Regions from separate parts of the Parapusillimonas sp. JC17 genome, predicted to be linked through region 2. Evidence: predicted binding sites of a transcription regulator. Region 2 holds the regulator's gene; the other holds the start of a gene.
The links. The regulator HrcA, encoded in region 2, represses chaperone genes, less so after heat shock. The targets are predictions, from matches to a motif close to TTAGCACTCNNNNNNNNNGAGTGCTAA.
Positions count from the first base shown of each region.

Region 1: the regulator HrcA is predicted to act here: its motif matches at 1,228-1,254, upstream of ACSBPU_RS04725 (co-chaperone GroES).

Region 1 is NZ_CP197474.1:974,259-977,674, reverse strand. Features, by position in the region: gene ACSBPU_RS04735 (PQQ-dependent sugar dehydrogenase) at 1-153, opposite strand, end outside; gene ACSBPU_RS04730 (CopG family ribbon-helix-helix protein) at 437-925, opposite strand; gene ACSBPU_RS04725 (co-chaperone GroES) at 1,306-1,593, shown strand; gene groL (chaperonin GroEL) at 1,625-3,271, shown strand; gene ACSBPU_RS04715 (SDR family NAD(P)-dependent oxidoreductase) at 3,407-3,416, opposite strand, start outside.
Region 2 is NZ_CP197474.1:3,329,910-3,333,325, forward strand. Features, by position in the region: gene grpE (nucleotide exchange factor GrpE) at 1-478, opposite strand, end outside; gene hemH (ferrochelatase) at 695-1,747, opposite strand; gene hrcA (heat-inducible transcriptional repressor HrcA) at 1,750-2,760, opposite strand; gene ACSBPU_RS16070 (NAD kinase) at 2,904-3,416, shown strand, end outside.

The sequences.
Region 1 (3,416 bases), 2.4 Mb from region 2:
GATATCCAGCGAGGCGCCTGTCGTGCCCATGTTCATGAGCTTTTCAATGTTGTCCGGAACCTTCCCCTGACCCTGCGCGATCACGCCGCTTGATAGCGCGCCGAACGCCAGTCCGACTACAACTGCTGATACACATTTCTTAATGCGCTGCATTGTCGTCTCCTTGATTGGGCTTACTGACCCTCTGCAATTGCGGAGGGCGTTCTGATTCTACGCTCGATAACTGCTTTTGGAACATTCTTCGTGAAGGGGCCGGGCCGCCATCCGCCATTTTCCCGAGTGACAAAACTCCAAACTGAGTGGAATGTCGATTTTCAGTCTGGACAACCCAGGCCGATGCGTGTTTCGGGCAGCGGCGTATCCACGGACGTGTTGCCCGCGAGCTTTCGTATCTTCTCGGCCAGGTCCTGCCCCCTCTGTCACAATAGATGTCCGCTCAGTTGATTTGAGTTTTTGAGTGAGCGGATGGAGTGAAGCAGTGCCCAGCTACAGCGCAGAATTCAAAGAACAGGTGGTCAGAAAGTTGATGCCCCCGCACAATCAGACGGTGGCCGCCGTGAGCCGTGAAACCGGCATCTCGCAGGCAAGTCTCTATAATTGGAAGAAGCAGTTTCGAGCCAAGGGATTTATTGTGCCCAAGAAGTCGACGCAGGCGGATCAGTGGGATGCCAAAGCCAAACTGACTGCAGTGATTCAGACGGCCGCGATATTTCACCGCCTGATGTTCAATGCTCCGACCTGCATCCACATCGGCCAACGCCTCGTAGGTGAGCCGATCCCGTTCTTCTTCCTGAGCGATCCAAGCGACCAGGGCCTGCTGGATGACCCAGCCGCGTGAACGTCCAAGTCGCGCCGCCATCTTGTCCACCTTGTCGGCAAGATGGAGCGGCACATGTGCGGTCAGCACCTTGGTTGTCATCTTCATGCCACGCCCTCCATATAAGCTGAGTTAACGCCAAGTAGATCATTAGGATTGTCATGGGCCAACGAGGCACTGCCTATACATTCCAGGCAGCAAAAACAATAGAAACGCCCCGTTTCTGAATCCCACCCCAACCCCATTTTTGCCCTGAAACACGCAACAGCGCTAGATCTAGCCATTTTTCGGAGTTCAGAACTGAGTGGCGGAAGTTCAAACCTCAGTGGCGTTCGACATGGACACCAGGAGCGACTCAAATGTAACAAAACTTACCGCCCCTCTTGAAGAATAAAACTTCGTCCTTATAATTAGCACTCGAAGGGGATGAGTGCTAACAACGTCCCCCGCCTTTTTTTGATTAATTACTATTGAACAGGAGTTCCTCCATGGCACTGCGTCCTTTGCACGATCGCGTGATCGTCAAGCGTCTGGACAACGAGCGCACTACCGCCTCGGGTATCGTCATCCCTGAAAGCGCCGCCGAAAAGCCCGATCAGGGCGAAGTCGTGGCTGTCGGTCCCGGCAAAAAGACGGAAGACGGCAAAGTGCTTCCTGTAGACCTGAAAGTCGGTGACAAGGTTCTGTTCGGCAAGTACGCCGGCCAGGCCGTCAAAGTCGACGGTGAAGAACTGCTCGTCATCCGCGAAGAAGAAATTCTCGCCGTGGTCCAGTAATCAGATACCGAATCAAACAAGGAATTAGACAATGGCTGCTAAGCAAGTACTGTTCGGCGATGACGCGCGCGTGCGCATCGTCCGTGGCGTAAACACTCTCGCCAACGCTGTTAAGACCACGTTGGGCCCCAAAGGCCGCAACGTCGTGCTCGATCGCTCTTTCGGCGCCCCCACCGTCACCAAGGACGGCGTGTCGGTTGCCAAGGAAATCGAACTGAAAGACAAATTCGAAAACATCGGCGCCCAACTGGTCAAGGAAGTCGCTTCCAAGACCTCCGACAACGCCGGCGACGGCACCACCACTGCCACCGTTCTGGCGCAGGCCGTCGTCGAAGAAGGCCTGAAGTACGTGGCCGCCGGCATCAACCCCATGGACCTGAAGCGCGGCATCGACAAGGCTGTCGCCGTTGCCGTCGAAGAACTGAAGAAGCTGTCCAAGCCTTGCACCACCAGCAAGGAAATCGCCCAGGTAGGCTCCATCTCGGCCAACAGCGACTCCTCCATCGGTGAAATCATTGCCAACGCAATGGACAAGGTCGGCAAGGAAGGCGTCATCACCGTCGAAGACGGCAAGTCGCTCGAAAATGAACTGGACGTCGTCGAAGGCATGCAATTCGACCGCGGCTACCTGTCGCCCTACTTCATCAACAACCCGGACAAGCAAGTCGCCGTCCTGGACGATCCGTACATCCTGATTTTCGACAAGAAGATCAGCAACATCCGTGACCTGTTGCCCGTGCTGGAGCAAGTCGCCAAGTCCAGCCGTCCTCTGCTGATCGTGGCTGAAGACGTCGAAGGCGAAGCGCTGGCCACCCTGGTTGTCAATAACATCCGCGGCATCCTGAAGACAACAGCCGTCAAGGCCCCCGGCTTTGGCGACCGTCGCAAGGCCATGCTGGAAGACATCGCCATCCTGACCGGCGGCGTGGTTATCTCCGAAGAAACCGGCATGTCGCTCGAAAAAGCCACCCTGGAAGACCTGGGCCAGGCCAAGCGCATCGAAGTTGCCAAGGAAAACACCACCATCATCGACGGCGCCGGCGACGGCAAGTCGATCGAAGCGCGCGTCAAGCAAATCCGCGTCCAGATCGAAGAAGCCACGTCCGACTACGACCGTGAAAAGCTGCAAGAGCGCGTGGCCAAGCTGGCCGGCGGCGTTGCCGTGATCCGCGTTGGCGCGGCGACCGAAGTCGAAATGAAGGAAAAGAAAGCACGCGTCGAAGACGCGCTGCACGCAACCCGCGCCGCAGTGGAAGAAGGCATTGTTCCCGGCGGTGGCGTTGCTCTGATCCGCGCCAAGGCAGCGGTGCAGGCCGTCAAGGGTGACAACGCAGATCAGGACGCCGGCGTCAAGCTGATCCTGCGCGCCATCGAAGCGCCTCTGCGCACCATCGTTGCCAACGCCGGCGACGAGCCGAGCGTCGTGGTCAACAACGTGGCGAACGGCCAGGGCAACTACGGCTACAACGCCGCCACCGGCGAGTACGGTGACCTGGTCGAGCAAGGCGTTCTGGATCCCACCAAGGTAACCCGCACCGCGCTGCAAAACGCGGCATCGGTTGCCAGCCTGTTGCTCACGACCGAAGTCGCCGTGGCTGAAATCGTGGAAGACAAGCCAGCCGCCGCCATGCCCGACATGGGCGGTATGGGCGGCATGGGTGGCATGGGCGGTTTCTAAGCCTCATTGCCAGAGCCGGCACTACCGCCGGCTCGCCCAGGCCTCGCCTGCAAAGAAAATCCCGGCCTCGAGCCGGGATTTTTTATGGGCGAAAACGGCGTTGAGACCTTCCTTCCCCTTTCTTGCTTTCCGCTTTTACGCCGTG
Region 2 (3,416 bases):
TGGAAATGGCCTGATGATGGTGCGGATCGAACTTCTCGCCCGCGGCAGGCGCTACTTCCCTCAGAAGATTACGCTCGAATGCGGTATTCACTTGCCGGAGCGTGGCCTCCACCCCTTCGCGCCAGGCCTCGGCGGTCTGGTCGCTGAGCGCCAGGGCGGCTTCCAGGCTGTCGCGCACCGGAATCAGGCTTTCGGCGAATGATTCCGTGCCGAATTTGCGGGCCTTGGCAACGTCTTCCTGGGCGCGGCGCCGGATGTTCTCGGTCTCGGCACGGGCGCGCAGCAGTTCCTCGTGATACTGGGCGATCTTGGCCTCGGCCTCGGACAACAAAGTGGCCCAGTCCTTTTCCGCCTCGATCTGCTCCTGGGCTTCGACGGCCTCGGGAGAGGCTTCGCCCTCATTGACCTCGAGCTGCTCTGACGTATCGACCGCAGGATCTTTAGCTTGGGAATCCAGGTTTTCTTTGCTTGCCGACATAAAAAATCTCCACATACGATTATGCAATTCATGGAAAATGGGGGCTGACGCCCCCATTTCAAGACCTCTTTGAAAAACTTTGGAATGAGGGGTCATACCCCGTACGGGGTCTGACCCCCAGGTTCATACTATTAAGGGGTCATACCCCGTATGGGGTCTGACCCCCGGGTTCATGCTATTAGGGGGTCAGACCCCGCACGGGGTCTGACCCCAAGTTCACCAGCCGCCGAGATGCCGGCGTATCAATCGCGCAAAGGCCTGGGACCATGCCGCATCATCATTCAGGCAGGGCAGATAGCGCAACTGCTCGCCGCCCTCTTCCAGAAATGCATCCCGGCATTCGACACTGATTTCCTCCAGGGTTTCCAGGCAATCGGCCAGAAAGCCCGGACACATGACGTCCACACGCTTGACTCCCTGGCGCGCCCATTCCCGCAAGGTGGGCTCGGTGTAGGGTTCCAGCCACTTGGCCGCGCCGAAACGGCTCTGGAAAGCGGCATGAACCAGCTCGCCATCGGCGCCCAGCCGCCGCTTGAGCAAGGAGACGGTCTCCATGCAGTCCCGATAGTAAGGGTCGCCCTGTTCGATGGAAAACCGGGGCAGGCCGTGGAAACTGAGCAGCAGGCGCTCGGGTCGGCCTTCTCGACTCCAGTGTTCCTGGATCTGCCGCGCAAGCGCGGCGATGTAGCCCGCATCGTCGTGATAGCGCTTTACGAACCGCAGTTCGGGCTGGTCGCGCAGCCGCGCGGCATGCCGCGCGACATGATCCACGGCGGTGGCGGTCGTGCTGGCGGCATACTGGGGATACATTGGAACGGTCAGTATGCGCTCGCATCCTTCCGCCCTGAGCTCATCGAGCGCCCGCGCAATCGACGGATTGCCGTAGCGCATGCCCAGCTTCACCCTGGTGTCCAACCCCTGCCCGGCCAGTTCGCGCTGTACGGCACTAGCCTGCGCCTGGCTCCATACCAGCAGCGGAGACCCGTCCTGCAGCCAGATGTCGCGATACCTTGGCGCCAACGCCCGCGGCCGCCTTGGAAGAATGAATAGCCGGAGAATGACCTGCCAGATCCACGCGGGTATCTCTATGACGCGCGGATCGGAAAGGAATTCCGCCAGGTACCGGCGTATGTCGCGCGGCGTCGGGGTGTCCGGCGTGCCCAGATTGACCAACAGGACCCCAACAGGGCCGGGCGGCCGCGGCGGCGGATCGGCGCTGAAAGCATGGGGATCGGATGGTTCCGGCAAATAAGGTGAAGCGAATTTCATTCTTAGGATTGATTGTGGCTCAGGGCGTTGGACAGCAGGCGCGCCGTGATGTCAACGATCGGGATCACGCGCTCGTAAGCCATGCGCGACGGCCCGATGACTCCGAGCGTACCGACCACCTTCCCATCGACGCCATAGGGCGCGGTAACGACCGAGACATCTTCCATGGGGACCAGGTTCGAGTCGCCGCCGATGTAGATCTGGACGCCCTGGGCTCGGCTGGAGACATCCAGCAGCTGAAGCAGGTCGGTTTTCTTTTCGAACAGCGAAAACAGGCGGCGCAGGCGTTCCATGTCGGACGTGATCTCGAAGACATCGAGCAGTTTGCTTTCGCCGGAAATGACCACGGATTCGTCGATGTCGGCCGTTGCGCTGCCCGCCTCCACCGCCGCTTGCATGAGACGCGAGATATCGGCCTGCAGGGAAGAGAGCTCTTCGGCCAGGGCCACGCGGACCTTTTCGAACGACATGCCGGCGAAGTGCTGGTTGAAGAAATTGCTGGCCTCGTGGAGCTCCGGCTCGGTGTAGTCACGCTTAACGAAGAGAATGCGATTCTGGACATCGCCGTCGGGCGTCACGATGATGAGCAGCACGCGCTTGTCGGACAGCCGGATGAATTCGATCTGGCGAAATACCTGTGCGCGCTTGGGTGCGAGCACCACGCCGGCGAACTGCGACAGGTTGGACAGCAGCGTGGCAGCGGCGGACACGGCACGCGTGGGTTCGGCCGCGGGCAGCATCTGGCGGATCTGGGTGGGCGGCAGGACCTCGAAACGCTGCACGGCCAGCAGCCTGTCGACGAACATGCGATACCCCTTGGGCGTGGGAATGCGCCCGGCCGACGTATGGGGGCTATGGATCATGCCCATGTCTTCCAGGTCGGCCATGACATTGCGTATGGTAGCCGGCGACAGATCGAACATTTTCGAAAGGGTGCGCGACCCCACCGGCTGGCCATCGGCGATGTATCGTTCTATGAGCGCCTTCAGCAGCGCATTGGCTCGGTCATCCATGACTCTATTCTAGGCAATTGGAGCAATATTGGCTCGATACTGGTTGTTGCACCCGCATCCATGAGGCCGCGGTGCCCATATAATCGTTGAGTCTCTATTATTTCACCAATCGTTGTTTCGTCAATTCACAAGGTATTCGCCTCATGCACTTCAAAACCGTGGCAATCATTGGCAGATACCAGGACACCGGCCTGGACGCCCCGCTGCGCACGCTGGCGGAAGCGCTCGAAGGGGCCGGCTGTAAGGTGTTGATCGAGGCCGACACCGCCCGCAACACGGGCCTGACCGAACACGCCATCGCCTCGTATGCCGATATCGGCGAGCAGGCGGATCTGGCGATCGTCATGGGCGGCGACGGCACCATGCTGGGCGCCGCTCGGCAACTGGCGCACAGCAAGGTGTCGCTCATCGGCATCAACCATGGCCGGCTGGGGTTCATTACCGACATCCCGCTGCACAGCGCGAACGATGCGCTCGCAAGCGTCATACAGGGAAACTACGAAGCCGAAGACCGCGTCATGCTGGAAGGCCGGGTCGTGCGCGCCGGCCAGACCCTGTTTTCCGGCATCGCCCTGAACGACGTCGTCCTGAACCGCGCCGGGCGCGGCGGCATGATAGACGTGCGCGTCGAATTCGACGGCACCTTCATGTACAAC